3 regions of the Jeotgalicoccus sp. S0W5 genome follow, and region 2 is predicted to be linked to each of the others. Evidence: riboswitches for the same ligand, from Rfam matches in the RefSeq annotation. Region 2 holds a riboswitch; each other region holds the start of a gene.
The links. A riboswitch is a leader RNA that binds a small molecule or an ion and turns the genes downstream of it on or off. The one in region 2 is predicted to bind thiamine pyrophosphate.
Positions count from the first base shown of each region.

Region 1: linked by a shared signal. The riboswitch ahead of thiD (bifunctional hydroxymethylpyrimidine kinase/phosphomethylpyrimidine kinase) and the one ahead of EYB29_RS01285 (ECF transporter S component) in region 2 are both predicted to bind thiamine pyrophosphate.
Region 3: linked by a shared signal. The riboswitch ahead of tenA (thiaminase II) and the one ahead of EYB29_RS01285 (ECF transporter S component) in region 2 are both predicted to bind thiamine pyrophosphate.

Region 1 is NZ_SIRQ01000004.1:19,089-25,805, forward strand. It holds gene yidC (membrane protein insertase YidC) at 1-552, opposite strand, end outside; gene thiE (thiamine phosphate synthase) at 651-1,265, opposite strand; gene thiM (hydroxyethylthiazole kinase) at 1,258-2,028, opposite strand; gene thiD (bifunctional hydroxymethylpyrimidine kinase/phosphomethylpyrimidine kinase) at 2,031-2,825, opposite strand; TPP riboswitch at 2,892-2,990, opposite strand; gene EYB29_RS06550 (ABC transporter permease) at 3,028-4,596, opposite strand; gene EYB29_RS06555 (ABC transporter ATP-binding protein) at 4,593-5,468, opposite strand; gene EYB29_RS06560 (transglycosylase family protein) at 5,550-6,356, opposite strand; gene EYB29_RS06565 (single-stranded DNA-binding protein) at 6,641-6,717, opposite strand, start outside.
Region 2 is NZ_SIRQ01000002.1:92,437-99,153, reverse strand. It holds gene EYB29_RS01300 (MGDG synthase family glycosyltransferase) at 1-924, opposite strand, end outside; gene EYB29_RS01295 (energy-coupling factor transporter transmembrane component T family protein) at 1,071-1,862, opposite strand; gene EYB29_RS01290 (ABC transporter ATP-binding protein) at 1,852-3,303, opposite strand; gene EYB29_RS01285 (ECF transporter S component) at 3,263-3,844, opposite strand; TPP riboswitch at 3,905-3,995, opposite strand; gene EYB29_RS01280 (6-pyruvoyl trahydropterin synthase family protein) at 4,048-4,461, opposite strand; gene EYB29_RS01275 (pyruvate kinase) at 4,474-5,970, opposite strand; gene EYB29_RS01270 (4a-hydroxytetrahydrobiopterin dehydratase) at 6,031-6,294, opposite strand; gene EYB29_RS01265 (pyridoxamine 5'-phosphate oxidase family protein) at 6,422-6,717, shown strand, end outside.
Region 3 is NZ_SIRQ01000004.1:104,744-111,460, reverse strand. It holds gene EYB29_RS07035 (carbohydrate ABC transporter permease) at 1-264, shown strand, start outside; gene EYB29_RS07030 (ABC transporter ATP-binding protein) at 276-1,355, shown strand; gene EYB29_RS07025 (sugar phosphate isomerase/epimerase family protein) at 1,355-2,149, shown strand; tRNA gene EYB29_RS07020 (tRNA-Thr) at 2,246-2,316, shown strand; gene EYB29_RS07015 (hypothetical protein) at 2,418-2,939, shown strand; TPP riboswitch at 3,142-3,240, shown strand; gene tenA (thiaminase II) at 3,321-3,983, shown strand; gene EYB29_RS07005 (hypothetical protein) at 4,151-4,351, shown strand; gene EYB29_RS07000 (metallophosphoesterase) at 4,477-5,295, shown strand; gene EYB29_RS06995 (acyl-CoA thioesterase) at 5,474-5,905, opposite strand; gene EYB29_RS06990 (fumarylacetoacetate hydrolase family protein) at 6,031-6,717, shown strand, end outside.

The sequences.
Region 1 (6,717 bases), on a different contig from region 2:
TACAATACCTGCAATTGCAACCATGAAGTAGTCTGTTTGCGTTAAGTCCATCCATAGGAACTCTGGGTGTGCTTCAATCCCACCTTCTGAAGGGAATCTAAGTGCAAAGTATAAGGCCATAACGATTGGCATTTGAATTAATATCGGTAGACAACCCATATTTAAGGGGTTGATATCATGTTTTTTGTACAATGCCATCATTTCTTGCTGTGCCGCCATCTTCTCCTCTTGAGTCGTAGCGACCTTAACTCGTTGTTGAATTTCTTCCATCTCAGGTTTGACGATCTTCATTTTTTCTCTCATCATCATCTGATTCTTGTATGTACGCATCATGAACGGGAAGATTGCTAGACGAACAATCAATGTAATAATAATGATTGCTAAACCATAATTGTAATCTAAGTTATCTCCTAGCCAATGTAATAATGTATCCATTGGGCTAACTAATGTGTTATAGAAGAAGCCGTCTCTATTCTCTTCTTGAGAATAATCACATCCTGCAAGGAATAAGACTAAAATCATAGAAGCAGGAAATAGCCATTTTTTAATCATTTCTTCACCTCAAATAATATCTCGCATAAAAAAGATTGTACCATATATTGAAGTGTATAAAAACCAATTTCAATGTAAATGGTTAATTTTTCACAAGGTTAGGAGAGAAATTGTGTCACTGTTTGGTCAATATTAGCTGACTGAGTAATTGCAGAGATCACAGAAATCCCATCTGCACCATTCAACAAACAAGACTTAAAATTATCTACAGTAATGCCACCGATAGCCACTATCGGCAAGGTTGTCTTTTTTGAAATTTCCTTTAACCCAGATAAACCGATGGCTTGACCAGCATCATCTTTAGAACTGGTCGGGTAAACAGGCCCACATCCCAAGTAATCAACACGACTCAAATCGCTCTGTTTTAGTTCTTCTAAATTACCGACAGATAAGCCGATGATTTTATTATTTAAGAATGCTGGTAAATCTTTAGGATTGATATCAGCTTGCCCGACATGCACACCGTCAGCGTCTACAATTCTCTGAAGCTCTACATCATCATTAATTATAAAAGTGACCTTATATTTTTGACACAGGTCTTTTACTTCCATCGCAAATTTAATTAAATCTTCGCCACTTTTAATATTTTCTCCCTTTTCTCTCAACTGAAAACACGTCACTCCTGCCTTAAAGGCAGTTTCTAAATCTTTTAAAGGGTTTTTAAAGCTCGAAGATGAAGCGATGAGATATAACCTTAATACCGATCTATTCATGCACAGTCACCTTAGATTTTTGGTAGTCCGCTTCAGAGAATTTATACATTTCATCAATCAATTGAACTTGAAACATGCCTGGTCCTGACGTACTTAAAGCAGCTTGTTCTGCAGCAATGTTATATAAGCTCACTGCTTTAACAATAGCATCTTGGGTTCGGTCGACTGCTAAAAATGATGCACAAATTGCACCTAAAACACAGCCTGATCCTGTAATTTTCTCTTGGAATTCATGACCATTGTTCATAGAAATAATCGTTTCACCATTGGTATATGCATCGGTCTCACCGGTTACCAAAATTGGCACCTTTAATTTATCATAGGCAACTTTAACGATTTCTTCTGCTTTACCTTCTGCAATAGAGTCCACGCCTTTAGACTCAACATCTAAACCTGCTAAGGCCATAATTTCTCCTGTATTTCCCTTAATTAAATCGACCTTATGGTTTTCTAATATATGGTTGATGACGTTTCTTCTAAAAGTGGAAGCACCATATCCAACAGGATCTATAATCAGAGGTACTTGACTCTGATTCGCTTCTCTTGCCGCTGTTTCATAGAGTTCGATTTTATCTTCACTACAAGTTCCTATGTTGATGAGTACAGCGCCACTATGCTTAATTATGTCAGCCATCTCCTTCTTCTCGCCACTCATAATTGGTGATGCACCGAGTGCAAGTAGGCTATTTGCAGTGAATGGTTTTACTACATCATTGGTAATACATAGAACGAGTGGATTAATGCGTCTTAAGAGTTCAATCATTGTTATTCTCCTTTATATGAAAAATGATTTACCGGCCCACTACCTTGCCCGATACCAGGTGCATGTTTAATAGCATCTGTTATATACGCCTTCGCTGTTTTAAACGCATCTTCCTTAGTATTACCCTTAGCGAGCTCTGCAGTAAGTACCGCTGAAAATGTACATCCTGTACCATGTGTTTGATCTGTGTCGATTCTTTCACTGGATAGTGTCGTAATACGCTCCCCATCATACATATAGTCTGTCGCATCGCCGTCTAAGTGACCACCTTTAATAATGACACTTTTGGCCCCCATTTCATCAACGATGAATTTTAAAGCATGTTCTATATCTGATGTGTTTTCTATCTTCTGTCCTGTAATTGCCTCTGCCTCATGTAGATTTGGTGTCACAATATCAGCGAGCGGAATGAGTGTATTGATGAGCGTATCCATCGATGCTGCGGTCATCAAACGGTCCCCACTTGTTGCAATCATCACAGGATCCATGACATAAGGAATATCATATTCTCTTATGTATTTTGCAATTAAGGTCATCATATCCGCTTCAGCAATCATGCCCGTTTTCATTGCTTTTGGCACTTGATCATCAAAAACACTCTTAAGTTCCTTTTCGATAAAATCTATCGGTACGTTATAGACATCCTGAACGCCTAATGTATTTTGTGCAACAAGTGAGGTGATAACAGCCATGCCGTATACATCTCTTGATGAGAATGCCTTGATATCAGCAGGGACACCTGCCCCACCTGTTGGATCAGTTCCAGCTATTGTTAACGCAGTTGGTAAAGTCATTATTAGATTCCTCCTAAAAAATAAGCCCACTTCCTGAAAAGAAGTGGGCTTATCAAAACGAATGCTGTATTCATTTTATTCGCACTTCCCTCCGCCAGCATAACCTGGATCAGGTAAAAAGGGACAAGTTTTCACTATCTCAGCCAATTGGCGCCCCTAGTGGTAAATGTTATTTAAATGTATTGTATCACATTGTACTTTAGTGTCAAAGAAGATTCCGTTTCCTTATACATATTAAACCGATAAGCATCATCACAATACCTAGACTTGTAACAATTACAACTGCTAACTCATCTAAACCTTCTATAGGAACATCGCTCAAGTAATAAAATGGACTCAGTTTTAAGAAGTTTTCATTTAAGTCAATCAAACTTCCTAAATAATTAACCAAGAATATATATGCCAGATATATCCAGACAAATATATGAAGTCTAGCATATATACCAATGAGTAATGAAGAGACTCCTATAATAAATACCATTGCAGCACTGTAATTAATAAGTCCTTTAATGTAATCGACTTCTGTGAGCTCTAGTCCTGTCACATTAATACTAGCTAAATACATTCCAACTAAGGTCAGTAAATAACTCAGTATACCCACTAAGTTCGCGTAAAACCAGTGTATTAAATATGCCGTTGTAAGTGAAATTCTATTATTTAACGTCGCCGCGTTCATCATCTCTAAACGTCCTGATTTTTCTTCTATTAAAAATCTACCATTCACCATTAAGGCAGGTACCGTCGCAATTAGTGCAGAGATTATAAATAGTAAATTTATAAAAAACATGGTGCCATCTTGACCTTCAAATGCGGCTTTAAGCATATCATTTTGACCGATGACTTGATCAAGATCTCCAAAAATAGAACCGTAAGATAAACCAACTATAAAGAGACCCACTATCCATGACATCATCAAGACCTTACTATTGATGAAGGCTAATCTAAAGTAGCTTGAGATTTTTCTTTCCTTCGGTTTTTTATCGATATTAAAATAACCGCTTCCTAAATCACGCTTGTAAAACAATACGTAACTTAAGGCCACTAATAGAATGACGATTGAGAATGGCATGAGCCATAGTCCAGATGATTCTATACCATAGGCTTCTATACGAGACAACCAGTGATAAGGAGAGATTACAGAAAATCTTGTATCCACCACATCCGTCATTGCTCTGTACAGGTATAAAGCAAGGAGAACGGTGAGTGTCAGACCAAATGTTAGATCTGCACTTTGGAATAATTGTCCGAAAGAAAGCGTCAGTACAAAGAATGAGAGTCCAAATAAGCTCAGACCTAGTGCGTAATATAAGTTTCCAGGTAAGCTTAATCCTTCAACATTGATAAGTTGTAATCCGACAACTAGGATAAAACAGACAAGTATATTGATTATGATACCTAACATGATTTGTGAACTGATGATCGTCGATTTCTTCGTACCTGTCGTTAGAATATATTCCGTTAAACCTTCTTCCTCTGCTTTTCTCCCAATTCCGTTTGCGATTAAAATATTAAACAGACCATGGAAGATTGCCATAATTAACAACATTTGGTGCGCAAACATTACCGGTGATGTGTAATCCCCCTCTGGAATCGGTCCAATTAAGGCCACCATTGCAGGGTTATCAACGGTCATTTTCATACCTAAGCGTTCTTCTTCAGTCCCATATAGTGTGTTAAATACACTGGGTATCGACAGTGAGATACCACATAAAATCAGAAGCCATAAGAAGACCTGAAAACGCACATTACGTCCGATCAATCTAAAATATGTCATTTTGCATCCTCGTAATATCTGATGAAGATATCCTCAAGTTTTGGTGGTGTTGTTTTTAATGATTTGAGATTATAGATCTTCAAATATCTTAAAAACTGAGGAATATCATTATTATCGATGAACATATGGTAACCATCACTGTCAGATGAAAAATCATGAATAAATTTTTGATGTTTTAACGCATCAATATTATCATCAGTTTCGATGATATATTCTACTCGAGTAATGTGCCTAAGATCATTCATAGTACCAGCTTCTATGATTTTACCGTCTCTGATTATAGCAATACGATCCGCAAGCTTTTCAACCTCAGAAAGAATATGGCTCGATAATAAGACGGTCTTGTTATTATTTTTTAAGTTGATGATTTCTTCATGAAACACTCGCTCCATTAATGGGTCAAGACCAGTAGTTGGTTCATCAAAGATAAATACATCTGCATCACTGAGAAAAGCACTAATTAATGCAACTTTTTGTTTATTTCCCTTGGAATACGTCTTACATTTTTTATGTATATCTAATCTAAAACGTTCAATTAATGCCGCTTTTCTGTCATCGTTATGATAGCCTTTAGCAGCCATCATGAAGTCGATGACCTCACCACCTGTTAAGTTTCCCCACAGATTGACATCCCCAGGAACGTATGCAATCTTTTCAATATAGTTTTTATTTTCCTTAATATTTTTATCATTGAAAAGAATATCACCTTTCGTTGGTTCCAAAGCACCAATAATCATACGAATTGTCGTCGATTTCCCCGCTCCATTCGGTCCGATAAAACCAAAAACTTCTCCAGGATATAGAGTGAACGATACGTCTTTGACTGCTTTAACCTTGCCAAAATGTTTAGATAAATTCACCAGTTCAAGCATACTGAACCCTCCTTAATCTATTGGCTTAATTTTACCACAAAAAAACATCGACACTATAGGAGTGCCGATGTTGATTTTATCTTATAGTCTTGAACCACATACAGGCCAAGGTGATGATCCTCTTTGATCATATAGCATTTGTGCTCTTTGTGTTTGTTCAGCAGCAGATGCTTGTGAAGCAACACCTGAACCACCTACTGACTGCCAAGTTTGAGCATCAAACTGGTATAGGCCGTGATATAGACCATTAGCACTTACGACACTCGCGTTTCCGCCAGATTCACAAGCTGCTAAAGCACCCCAGTTTAAGCCGCTATTTGTATTTGTACTTTGTGCTTGTTGTTGTGGCTGCTGTTGTTGTTGTGCTTGTTGTTGAACTTCTTCTTCTTGAACCTCTTCAGCTGGCGCATTAGTTGTTGTTTCTTCAACTTTTTCCACCTCAGTTGCTGGTTCAGCAACTGGAGTTGCTGCATCTGGTGCTGCATCAGCGGCAACAACTAATTCTTTACCTACAAAAATAATATCTGATGATAGGTTGTTCCATTCTTTAAGTTCAGCTACAGAGACATCGAATTCTACAGCGATATCAAAAAGTGTGTCACCTGCTTCAATTACATATGTATCTTTTACTTCTTTATTGTCTTTGTCAGATGTTTCTTCTTTAGCTTCAGTTTTTTTATCTCCATCAATTTCTAATACTTGACCAGGAACGATAATATCTGAAGTTAAGTTGTTATCTTTTTTAAGTGATTCAACTGTTACATTGTTCTCTTCTGCTAGTACCCATAATGAGTCACCTGATTCTACTGTGTGTGACGCCGCTTCTGCCGAATATGCAATAGTAGTTGAAACTGCTGCAACTGCTCCAAATGCTAAAACCTTTTTCATAAGAATATTTCCTCCATAATGTTTAATTCATTTTTACCAATACTCGCCGCTCTTTTTCATTAACGATATTTATTATAGGGAAAAAAGTCATTACATAGGTTACAGCAATTTAAAAATTTAATCGTTTCTTTACAATCATATTACAAAAAGTTCAGTTTAATACAATTAGATTTCATTAATCTGAATATTTTATATCATAAAAATAAGCATATCTATGAGCCGCAGCAGCTCATTAGATATGCTTTGTGAGTGAGATGAATTGGTGCATCATAAGTGGGGTAAAATTAAGCGATTACTTTGTCTTTACTTTCTTCTGTTTTAATTTCTGCTTCTTCAACTATGCTTTGAATCACTTCAATTT
Region 2 (6,717 bases):
TTGGAAATACAGAGCATTTTCCATCTCTTGGCCAGGAGTCGGTTTATATAGGATTACAGGTGTCTCAGTCGCTAGGGCTTCTGTTAGGGTAATGCCTCCAGGTTTTGTAATCATGATATCTGCACATGACATCCAATGATTCATATTTGTTGTATAGCCAATGATGAGTATATTCTTATAGTTGTGAAATTCTAATTTAAGTTGTTCTCTTAAAATATCGTTTTTACCACAGATAATGATGACTTGATTATCATTTTTAGTAGCTATTTTCTTCACGTACTTCTTAAACCCTTTTAGAAGGCCGAGCGAACCTGTACACACGAGAATAGTGTTTTTGTCTGTTGATAAGTTGAATTTGTTTAGCCAAGCATTCCTGTCAGTTTTAATCTTGAATTCTTTACTGATAGGAATACCTGTGACTTTGATCATCTCAGGTAAAACACCTTTTTTAATTAAGTCGCCCTTCATTTTTTCTGTAGCAACATAATAGACATCAGTATTATTAATTACCCAATTTTTGTGCACACAGTAATCTGTAATCACTGTATGAATTGGGATATCTAGGCCGAATTCTTCTTTAATGAGACTTAAAACAGGTGTTGGGAAAGTATTTAAAATGAGGTCTGGATTATGCTTATCAATTATATTTTTTAAATAAGCTAAACCATATTTTTTGTAGAAACAAGTGTTTAGTTTTTCCTGACGGGCATAATAGAAAAACTTGTAGGTCGGTTTGAAGTGAGTAAAGCACTTTAAGTACCAGTCTTTAATAAGTCGGGTTAATAAAGGGTGAGCCTCTAAATAAAGATCGTGTGTTACAACGTCGATATCATAGTCATTGAGCGCCTTGTTTAAAGTATTGCTTACCATTAGATGACCGTTACCAAAAGAGCCAGTGATCACAAGTACTTTAAGTTTAGACATTATTATATTCCCCCACATAATGTAATGAACTAGAGTGCAGTAAGAATCATATTTTTCACTTAAATAATATCATGAGATAAAAGAATTATTGAAAAATAAATAAACTCTTAACAATAGTAAAAATCCCTTTTAAAATTCAAAGGGATTTATCTTGCATCACTAGTATTAAAGATAGGGTAGTTTATGCCTAAATACGATGAGATTAATAGAGCGATTAAAATAGTAATGACAAAGAATATATCATTAAAGGAAAAAGTTGTTTGTCGGTAGTAGGTTCTCTGATTATCACTGAACCCTTTGGACTCCATAGCAATACCTAGGCGATATGCTCGACGTATACTTTGGCTCATCAAGGTAACGATTGTCATTCTTAGTCCTTTAAAACCAGGAATCCGTTTCTTATCTATTAAAGGTGCACGAACTTTTCTAGCACGTCTTAACTGTACATATTCTGAGAAAATTAATGGAATCATATTGATAGCTGCCATAAAAGAATAGGCATATTTTGACTTTATTTTGAAATGAATCATCAAAGCATAAAATACATCCGTAATCTTTAAAGTGAAGATTACTAATGCGCCAAATAACGATAAAATAACGCCTCTCATGGTGATATGAATACCACGGATAAAACTCTCTTCTGTAACATGGATGATACCTAATTTAAATAAGGTTGTATCGCCCTGTCCGTATAGAATCATATAGGTGCTGGATAATAAACCGGACACTAAAATAACGCCTAATAGAATACATAAATAACGCCATTGGATACCACTTAAGGTAAACAATAGTATCGCCATTATACATACAAAATAAAGCAAGGTATTCGGGTTATGAGTAAAGACGACAATCACAAAAAGTGCAGCAGCTGCGATAATTTTGGTAACTGGGTTAACGTTATGAACGAAAGTATCGTTATTCTTAATGCTATCGAACATTGTGTGTGTCCTTTTCTAGGATCATGCCATCCAGAATTTCTAAACGACGGGATGGATAACGCGTTTGAATATTCACGTCATGGGTAATCATAATTATTGTTGTACCAGCTTTAACCAATTCATCAAAAAGTTCCAGCATAAAGAACGTGTTTTTTTGATCCAGTCCAAAAGTCGGCTCATCTAATAACAACAAATCAGGTATGCCACCTAATGCTGTTGCCACACTTAAGCGTCTCTTTTGCCCTGTGGATAATTCTAGTGGATTTAGATGGGCAGAATGTTCTAGCGAAAACATTTTTAAAATATCTTCTGTCTTCTGTTTTGCTAGATTCTCATCATATCGGTGTTCCATATTGATATATATTTCGTCATAAACTCTATGAGTTATAAATTGCAGTTCTGGATTTTGAAAAACTGGGTAGACATCTCCGATGATATCCTTTGTTTTCTTTACAAGCTTATTCTTATAGATAATTTGTCCTTGATGGGGAATCAACTTCATCAATGCACTAAGAAAACTTGATTTACCCGCACCATTTGGACCTTCTAATGTAAGCCATTGCCGAGACCTTATGTGTAAATGATCAATGTAAAGTATATCAATGCCGCGTCTGTCTATTTTCATATCTCTAATTTCTAATAAAGGCGCTCCGTCTTTATTACTTTGTACAAATTGTGGTGCTTGGTTCCACGACATTGGATGCCAGACGCCGTATTCATTAAGTAAGTCAACGTGGTGACTTAGTACAAATTTTGGATCTTTATCGAGAATAATTTCTCCATCATCATTCATTAGGATGACACGGTCGACCTTATCCCAAATATATTCAACTCGGTGTTCTACAATCACAACAGTTAGGTCGGACCAAATAGATAAAATCGTTTCCCAAAGATTTTTTGCAGAATCATCATCTAACATGCTTGTTGGTTCATCTAAAAATAAAGTGTCCGGTTCTTGTAGGAGTGCTGCAGCAACAGATAGCTTTTGTTTCATCCCACCAGATAGTTGATTAATTGATAAGTCTAAAGGTACGTCTAGTCCAATTCTTTTTAAAGCGTTAGTCATCATGTTGTTCATCAGACTAGGAGCAATCCTCTGGTTTTCTAGGATAAATGCAAGTTCTTCTTCAACGGTTGGCATGGTGAACTGGGCATCAGGGTCTTGGAATACGTAGCTTGAAGCATTTGGTATATCTAAATAATCTGCTTTTACAGGTGTATGAATGACTTTAGGAATCAATCCGCCCATCACATTTAGTAAGGTGCTTTTACCGGAGCCAGAAGGACCGACAAGTAACACCTTTTCCCCTTTCTTAACACTTATATTGATGTTTGAAAATAATAGCTGCTCTGTCTCAGGGAATTTGAGTTTAAGGTTTTCGATATTTATATCAGTCATATTAAAAACCATCAGACGAATCGCTTTGTTTTTTACCAACATATTTTAAGACACCGGTCCCTTTTACACCTTCATAGAGTTTATGACCTAACCATCCGGCGACGATTGCGCCACTGATAATTCTGAAGATAAGCATCAGCATTAGGTTCCAAGTTTCTAAATGACCAAGGTAGCCATAATACCAATCAAGCGGAATTGTTGATAAGGCTGCTGCTACACCTGCGAGTACAGCTACATATAACTTAGTACTGTTATATCTATAGAGTAAGAAAATGATCTCACATGCCAGTCCTTGGAGTAGTCCATACATGATTAAGACGATATCGAACTGTAACAGAACGATCGTTTCTCCAGAAGCTGCTGCAAATTCTGCAAGTAAAGCGACACCCGGTTTTCTAATAATTAAATAAGCTACAATTGCAGCAATGAACCACATACCATAGACCAATTCATTGATGTGTAAACCAAGGGGCTGCAAGACGGTATATACACCATCCCAGAGAGAATAAAGTACTGCAAAAACTAAGGCGATGACAACTGTGATCAATACGTCTGTCAAAGTTAAAACATTGCTGTTTTTCATAGAATAAACCTCCGTGATTTTTACAAATAAAAAAACACACCACTAACGGAATGGTGTGCATATAAAAATATGCCACTTCCCTACGCTAGTATGATCTAGATCAGGTGATAAGGGTGATTCTCAGCCTTTACAGGCACCCCTAGTGGTGGTGATTTCAATATTTGATTATCTCAATCATAGTACACTTACACATTTTTGTGAAGTTAATTTGTAACAGTCACGCCGTGATTCGTACTTTCGTATAGGGTGACTTTAATTAAATCATCTTGCGGCTTTAAAATTTTGTTAAATTCATCTCTGATCCATAGTGCGATATTTTCCGCAGTAGTATTCATATTTACTAGCGTCTCATTTAATATCTGCCCATCTAAAAGCGGCCGGATTTTATTGTGGTATAAGGCGTCAATAGCCATAAAGTCAGTCGCTAAACCGGACTCATCAATTGGTGAGTTCACATCAACCGTCAATCTATAGGTGTGGTTGAGTAAATCTTTATACTGTGTTTTGGAAAAAAAGATTCGATTATCACAAGTGAATGTGTAATGGAGATGAATGGTGACCTGTTCTTTCTTATAGGCAAAATTGCTTGGTGCTTGTATATGACTCAGTGTTGACATAGTTTTCATCCTTTACTCATTAAAGAGTGCCTTAGATATGTTTAGGGCTCTTAACATTGCTGTTTTTTTATAGTTATGGTCTTCGCTCTTAATCAGTATATCATTCACTGTTTTAACACCTTCTACAATGTAATCTCCCTTGTTTAGCATAATACACTCTGCTCTTGCACCTGCGACAACATCAGATATTTCTGAACGTGTTGGGATACCGTTCTTAATCAGAGATTCTAATACTTGAGTTGCCCAAATCATTGGAATGTGTGCAGCCTCACATATCCATAATAGTTCTTCTTGAATTTCACTCAAGCGTTCATAGCCGATTTCTACAGCGAGGTCTCCACGAGCGAGCATGACACCAAAAGGTCTGTGTGAAGCGGCTTCGGCTATGATATTAGGGAATTCTTTTATGGCTTCTACAGTTTCGATTTTAGCAATAATAGGCATGTCTTTATTGTCATCAGGGAGCTTATCCTGTAATACCGATTCGATAAAAGCCATATCCTCTTTTGATTTAACGAAGGAAAAAGCGATCAAATCGGCATGTTGGCTAGCAAAATCTAAGTCTACTAAATCTTTTTCTGTTAAGACGTTTAAATCGATATCTACATCTGGGAAATTAATGCCTTTCTCTGTCTTAATTTTAACGCCATTTTCTTTAGTTACTTTAGTCACTTTTAAAATTAGGCCTGAGTCAAGAACCTCTGTTACCTTAGCCTCAACTTGACCGTCGTCAATCTTAATCAGTTGCCCAACATCAATATTTTTAAGGACTTCGGGTACTGAAGTGTTAACTGCAATTTCAATGTTAGCTGGTAAAGTCATCGCATCTTCATTAGATAAGAGGAATGATTCACCGGTTTTCAATTTAGGGTTTCTCTTGGAAGTAAGTAGATTTTTAATGCGAACTTTAGGACCGCTAATATCCATCAGAATACGACATTCTGTGTTCCCTTCTTTAGCCGCCTGTTTTATGTTGTGAATCATTTTCTTCCAAACACTACTGTCATCGTGGGCACAATTAATACGGGCTGTATTCATGCCTGAATCTATAAGGTCTTTTACAAGTTGATAGTCTGTTGCTGCGTCACTTGGCATAGTCACCATGATTTGTGATTGCCTGATTTCAGGGCCTTTGCCAAGCAAAAGGTCAGTATTATGTTTAAGCATGCTATATCGATTTTCGCCATCTTGATATTCTGGATAAGAAACATCATCTTGTTCATGGCCTGTTATATAACCTAAGGTTTTAATTACTGAATCTAAGTTTGACAAAACATGGGGCTCGATGCGTCCAAGAGAAGAAACGCCCCAAGGGATTAAATTATTTTGGATTTCTCGATGATCGTACTGCCTGAACGCCATATAATATGCTAAATTTCGAAGACTGTCACTATAGCTACTTCTTGTGTTAGATTCGGACCACTGGTCTAGCAATTTTTGGCCATCATCTAGCACTTGTACTTTCAACGATTTTACATCTTCAAGTATCCTTTTTGCTTCCTCGTTCATGATCAACCTCCTTAAAGGTGAAAAAGCTGCCCGGCCATTCATTAACCGGACAGCCGATCTTTATATATATATTTCATCTGTTGCTTTGGCACCTTCTATATCACGTTCCTTGAGTTCGTGTGTTGAGAATGTAGTCCAAACAACTGTAATCGTCGAATAATTAATTCTGATACCTGGGTGGTGTTGTACATCTTCTGCATACTCTGCAAGCTTATTGACGAAGTCTATGCCTTCAGGGAATGTTTCGAACTTAAATTTTTTAATTAACTTCTCATCTTCAAGAGTCCAACCTTCCAACTGCTCTGCTTCTTCTTTTATATTCATGTTAATACCTCCCGTTTATAATTTATCTATTTATTATTTACCCATATTTAAATATAAAAATCCAAAATGATTTAATATGTTTACCATGTGGTAAAGGATATCTAACTACATAAAGTGGGTGATATAAATGGATATAGAAAAGATAACGACACGTATTAAAGAAATTTTAGAAGAATCAAAAGTAGGCGTATTATCAACTGCTAAGGACAATATTCCAGACTCTCGTTACATGTGGTTTTATAACGATGGTTTAACCCTTTATGCTAAAACAAATGATCAGTCAAGAAAATACGAGGAGCTGATTGATAATCCTAACGTCCATGTATTGTTAGGGTTTAATGATGAGAAAAAACACGCGTTTGTAGAAATAACAGGATCAGTGGAAATAGTAAAGGACCAAGAAGTAATAGAAAATATTTGGGA
Region 3 (6,717 bases), on a different contig from region 2:
ATTGTCAGACCGGCACTAACTTCAACAGCAATTTGGTTTTTTATCTTGGCGTGGAATGATTATGTCTGGCCCCTTCTAATGCTACGTTCTAGAGATAGTTATACACTGCCACTCGCTTTACAGCTATTTGTAAGTTCAGAGGGTGGGACAAACTTTACGGTAGCTATGGCTTTATCTGTGATAACAATGGCGATTCCATTGATCTTATATTTAATTTTCCAACGTTACATCATAAATACTTTTTCATCTAGCGGAATTAAGTGAGGAGTAAGTTAATGACATCAATTATTTTAAAAAACGTAAACAAAAGTTATGGTGACAATACCGTAATAGATAATTTGAATCTAGAGATTAAAGAAGGGGAGAGAACTATATTTCTTGGCCCTTCTGGATGTGGTAAATCGACTATATTAAGGATGATTGCAGGCCTTGAAAAAATCACTAGTGGTGAAGTATTTCTTGGAGATAGAAATGTAACACATCTAGCATCTGGAGAAAGAAATATTGCTATGGTCTTCCAAAACTATGCCTTATATCCCCATATGAGTGTGGAGAAAAATATTCTCTATGCATTAAAGCGTAATGGAGTATCTAAAACTGATAGAGAAAATCGTTTAGAGAAAGTTTTAGCAATGCTGGAATTAGAACAGTATAGAAAGCGTATGCCTAAAGATCTTTCTGGGGGTCAGAGGCAAAGAGTGGCTTTGGCTAGAGCAACAGTGAAGCAATCAAATTACTTTTTACTAGATGAACCCTTATCAAATCTAGATGCAAAACTAAGAGTAGTGGCTCGTAGAGAGTTATTAAAGCTTCATGAAGAATTTAAACAGACTTTTGTCTATGTGACTCATGACCAAGTTGAAGCGATGGCACTTGGAGATCGTATCGTCGTTTTAAATAAGGGTGAAGTTCAGATGGTAGATACGCCTTATAACGTCTATCATCAACCAAGGAACTTGTTTACAGCTCAGTTCATTGGTTCACCACCAATGAATATTCTTGATGGTTTTGTTAAAGATAAGCAGTTCTGTTTCGATGAACAATCCATAGATATTAGTAGTATCAATGGAGTGGGCAAAGAATTAGAAGGTAAGAAAGTATATCTCGGTATTAGACCGGAAAATATGAAGATTAGTGAAAATGATGATGGGGACATCAAAGGGAAAGTCATTTTTAGAGAAAATTTTGGAGCAGAGGTCGCTCACACCATTCAAATTGGTGCAACAGAAATTATTGTAATGTCTAACACAATCATTAATCAAGACGAGGTGTCGGTTATCGTTAATCGAGAACATGTTCACTTCTTTGATAAAGAAACAGAAACAAACTATAAATATTTGATGGAGGATTTATAATGAATATTTTACTTAGTACAAACGCATTTATTACTACTGGCTTTAAGCCACTAAAAGAATTACTAGTTGATTATGATACATTCGATTTTGGACTTGAACTGTTCCCGAATTTTGAAGATAAAAGATTTAAAGATGAATTAGCCGAAATTAAATCGCTAATCAAAGACAGACCCTTGTCCATGCATGGTCCGTATTTTAAGGTGGAGCATAGTGCAGAGAAAGGTACAGATGCTTATAAATATGCCATAGACCAGATTGAACAAACCTTAGAAATCTGTGAAGACTTAAATATCAAGCATCTTGTTTTTCATCATAATAACAAAAAAATTACTGATGAGAATAAAGCTTCATCAATAGTTGAAAGTCAAAAAAATCTTCATGAATTGGATGACATTTGTAAAGAATCTGATGTTGAAATCCTCGTTGAAAATGCAGGGGTCTATGCTAAAAATAATGTACTATTTGATGAAGAAGAATTTATAAGTATGTGTAAAGAAGAGGGAAATAATCTACTTATCGATATTGGCCACGTTAATGCTAATAACTGGAGTCTTGAAAATATTATTTCTTCTTTAAAGGAGCAAATTACGCATTATCACTTGCATAATAATGTTGAAGGGAGAGATGATCATAATAGAATTCATGATGGTTCATTAGATTTTGAAGACTTTGTTAAATTGTATAATATGTATACACCAGAAGCGGACTTAGTTCTTGAATATAACTATGATCTTGGTAATGATATAAGTGCAATAAAAGAAGATTTGGACTTCTTATATAAAACTTTTAAGTAAGACTTTTAAACAACATGCTGTGTTCTCTTATTTTCTTATAAATAGACTAGAAATAATTTGCCATTTATACTATAGTAAAGTGTATTGATTACTTATGCCGACATAGTTTAATGGTAGAACACAGCCATGGTAAGGCTGCAATACGAGTTCGATTCTCGTTGTCGGCTGTTTCAACCAACTCTACAAGAGTTGGTTTTTTTGTTTAATTATTTGCAAAAGATTGTACTAATCGATAATGTTAAATAAAGAATGAAATTTGGAGGTTATGATGACAACAGTCACTCTACAAGAAGCAATTTTTACTGTAAGTAATCTTAGAACCGAACTCGCTAATGAATATGAGAAATTCAGTACAGAGTACCGAGTGCCTATTTCGGTTAACAATGAAAAAATTGATCATGCAGATAAGCTTTCTAAAGTTAATGAATCACTAGCTAAAGTAAAGCAATTGAGAAATGATTTAGTAACTTTAAAAACAGCAATTCACCACAAAAATTCTACAGCTACAGTGGTTCTTGACGGCACTGAAATAACCGCATCTAGTGCCTTAGAGTCATTGAAAATTGAACGTGGTATCATCAACAATATAAAGAACAATATTACTTTTGGCTATGGTCGTGAACGTGTTAAGACTATATCTGGGGTAGGTATTGTTGAAGAGGGTATCATCAATGAAGATGAGATCAAAGAATATCTGTCAGAACTTGAAACACTCGTTAACAAAAAATCAATCTTAATCGATAAATTTAACAGTACTGAAACGATTGACGTCACACTAACAAGCATATAAGTCATGTATTGGTAGAAAGAGACCTATTTTAAATCGAGAATTTGATGGATTACAATTTACGTTTTATTTATCTGTTACGATTTAAGAATTCGAATCAAACGACTGATGGACAATCATAGTGATGATTATCTCTTTCGATGGAGTTTCCCTCAAAAACTTTTGGGTGTTAAGTTTTGCCTTTTTGCTCACCTACAAATTAAATAATAAAGACTAGGGGTGCACTTTTGTGCTGAGAGATGAACAATCGACCCTTTGAACCTGTAGGTTAGGACCTGCGTTAGGGAAGTCTGTGTCGATAAATTTTGGCGACACCTTTCTAATGGACTCGGACCTCTCAACAGGTTCGGGTTTTTATCTTGTCTGGTCGGAAGGGGAGTTTTAATGTTTACTGAACGTTTATGGACGCGTGTGGAAGGGATTTGGTCTTCTTATTTGGAACATCCTTTTGTTAAAGGTTTAGGGGATGGCTCGCTTGATAATGAGAAGTTTCAGCACTGGTTAAAGCAGGATTACGTCTATCTTGTGGAGTATTCTCGTTTAATGGCGATTGGTGCAGAGAAGGCACCAGATCTAGAGACGATGAACTTGTTTACAGAGTTATTACATGGGACTTTGTTCGGGGAGATGGATTTACACCGATCTTTTTCAAAACGCTTTGGTATATCTGAGGATGAATTGTTGGAGACAGAAGCATCAGCTGTGAATACGGCTTATACATCTTATATGCTAAATCATGCTCAGCGCGGAGATGCTGCTGTTGTAGCTGCATGTTTATTAACTTGTGCTTGGTCTTATAATTTTATTGGCAGTCATTTAAAAGAGCAGTATAACCATGATAAGAATCCATACAAAGAATGGGTAGATATGTATTCTGATGCGGAGTTTACTGCCTTAAATAATAATGCTATGAAACTTATGAATCGCTTGGCCGAAGGGAAGCCTGAACGTGAGCTGAAGGTCTTGGAAGATATTGTTGTAAAGACGAGTAAGTACGAGTATATGTTCTGGGATATGTGTGAGAACAGGGAGACTTGGGATGTCTAGTTTGAGGTGCAGATTTAGCTGAAATGCAGTTATAAAAGATCATAAGTTTTCTAAATTGTTAAGGGTCTGTAAAACATGTGTATTCCATAATTTCTTTGGGGTAAGCTAGGACTAACATCACGATTCAGTCTGAAAACCTATACTACTTTAAGGAGAGGGAATTTATTATGAAGAAACTCTTAACTGTTACATCATTAGTAGGCGTATTGGCACTTGCTGCATGCGGAGGCGGTTCTGAAGAAGAAGGTACAGAGGAAGGTACAGAAACAGAAGAATCTGGTACAGAAGGAACTGAAACAGAGACTGAAGGCACAGAATCAGAAGATACAGAGTCAGAAGATACTGAATCAGATGACGAAGGTGAATAGAACATTTGAATATCGGCCGCTGGTAAAAACCGGTGGCTTTTTTTCTTGATGCGAATTATTAAAATTTTGTAAGGGTATCATATATAATATATATAATTCGACATATTACAGGAGCGAAAAGAAGTATGAAAATTGGTGTGATTTCTGATTTGCATATTGATCGATACAATGATGAAAAACTACAACAGAAGGATTTTACCTTAACCTTGGCAAATGAGGTGAATCGTCAATCACTCGATGTGTTGTTGATAGCGGGCGATATTTCAAATGATCATATGCGGTCTTATCGTTTCATGCAGGCACTGGAACAAATGACAGGCGTTGTGATTTACTTTGTGCCAGGCAACCATGATTTTTGGAATCAATCAGGAGATGATAAGACGACACAGGAGATACATCAATTCTTCAAAAGCACGAAGTATTATAAAGAAGGCGAACCTGTAGATCTAGGTAACGGCTGGGCAATCGTTATGAATGCCGCTTGGTACGACTATACTTACGCAAGTGACCGCTTTTCTAAATCACGTCTAGAAGAACGCAGTTATTACGGTGGAACATGGCAAGATTTAGTACGTGTAGATTGGGGAAAAAGCGATCCAGAGATATCTTTAGAATTTGCAGAAAAAGCTGCACATGATTTGGAAATGATAAAGGATAAGAAAATTATTTTAATGACCCATGTCGCAACACATAAAGCATTTAGAGTTCCCATGCCAAACCGCTTATTTGATTACTACAACGCCTTTATTGGTACGTCAGACTTTGACACATTTTATGGGGACTATGATATTAAATACAGCGTTATGGGGCATATCCACTTTCGACACCAAGTTATTGAAGGTGGCGTTAAATATATTTGTGCATGCCTTGGATACCGTAGAGAATGGCTGACAAAAGATATTGTTCATGAGATACGTGATGCCTTAGAAATTATAGAAATTTAAAAAGACCTCCTGAGTCTTTTTATTTTAAGTTTATTTAATAACTTGTCCGAAAAAATATAAGTGATATGAGAATTCTATATCGACTGGTAAAGTCAAAATACCGGTCAATGAGTGCTATCTTTGTCCAGTAAAACAAAAGTACCGGCAGATGAATACGCTCATTTGCCGGTAACACTGTTTATTTCTTTTTGATTTCTTCGTATTTAGCGTACCACTCTGGAAAAACTCGCTTGAAGACGACTGGTTTGAACTCTCCATCAACTTTTTTTACTACAAGTAGTGTCGTAGTACCGTGAGTACAAACTTCACCATCTCCGTTGACAATTTCAAAACCGTAGATGGTCCGCATACCTGTATTTTCTTCTACCCAGGTGCGGACAAAGGCACGATCACTGTATTTTAGTGGTTTGGCATAGGTAATATTGACGTTGTGTACTGGGGCTAAATATCCTTCTCTCTCCATCGCTAAATAATCATAACCGATGTCTTCAATTAGTTTCCGACGTCCGAGTTCAAGCCATTTGATATATGAACCATGATAGATGACGCCCATCATATCAGTATCTGCATACAAGATTTGAATTTCTGTTTCTGCTACATATACACTCATGAAAAATCCTCCTATTAATACATATTAATATTGTATCATTCTAATACTGTAAAAATCTCCTCGACTTTTAGACCGGAAAAATAAAGGTTATGATAGAATGAGGTAACTAGGAATGGGGTAATAATATGAAATTACTAACTTTTATAGATCCAGATTCAGGAGATTGTCGTACAGGTGTACTTACTTCTAAAGGTGTACTCGACATATCTGAAGATTTTAGTTCGATTCAAGAGGTTATGAACCATCAAGGAAAGGCTGAAGCACTGATTGATTTTTATATTGAAGGTGAAGGTGTGGATTTTCTAGAGTATGACAGTCTCACTCTTGGACCAGCTGTTCCTAATCCAGGAAAAATCATTTGTGTTGGGGTAAATTACAAACGCCACGCTGAGGAAATGCAAATTGATATTCCCAAACATCCGATACTATTTTCTAAGTTTAACAACGCACTCACTGCGCATAATAGTACTATAAATATTCCGCAAGGTGTGACTGCAATGGATTATGAAGGTGAGTTAGCGATTATAATCGGGAAGACAGCTAAAAGTGTCAGTAGAGAAGACGCTATGGATTATATTTTTGGTTATACAAATGCGAATGACGTATCGGAGAGAACATCACAATTTAGAACGAGCCAATGGCTAACAGGTAAGACCTATGATGGGTTCTGTCCCGTTGGACCATACATTGTCACCTTAGAAGAACTCGGAGAACCTCATAAATTACGTATTAAGACTTATGTCAATGGTGAGTTACGACAAGATTCTAATACGAATGATATGATATTTAAAAGTAGAAGTTTAGTTAGTTAT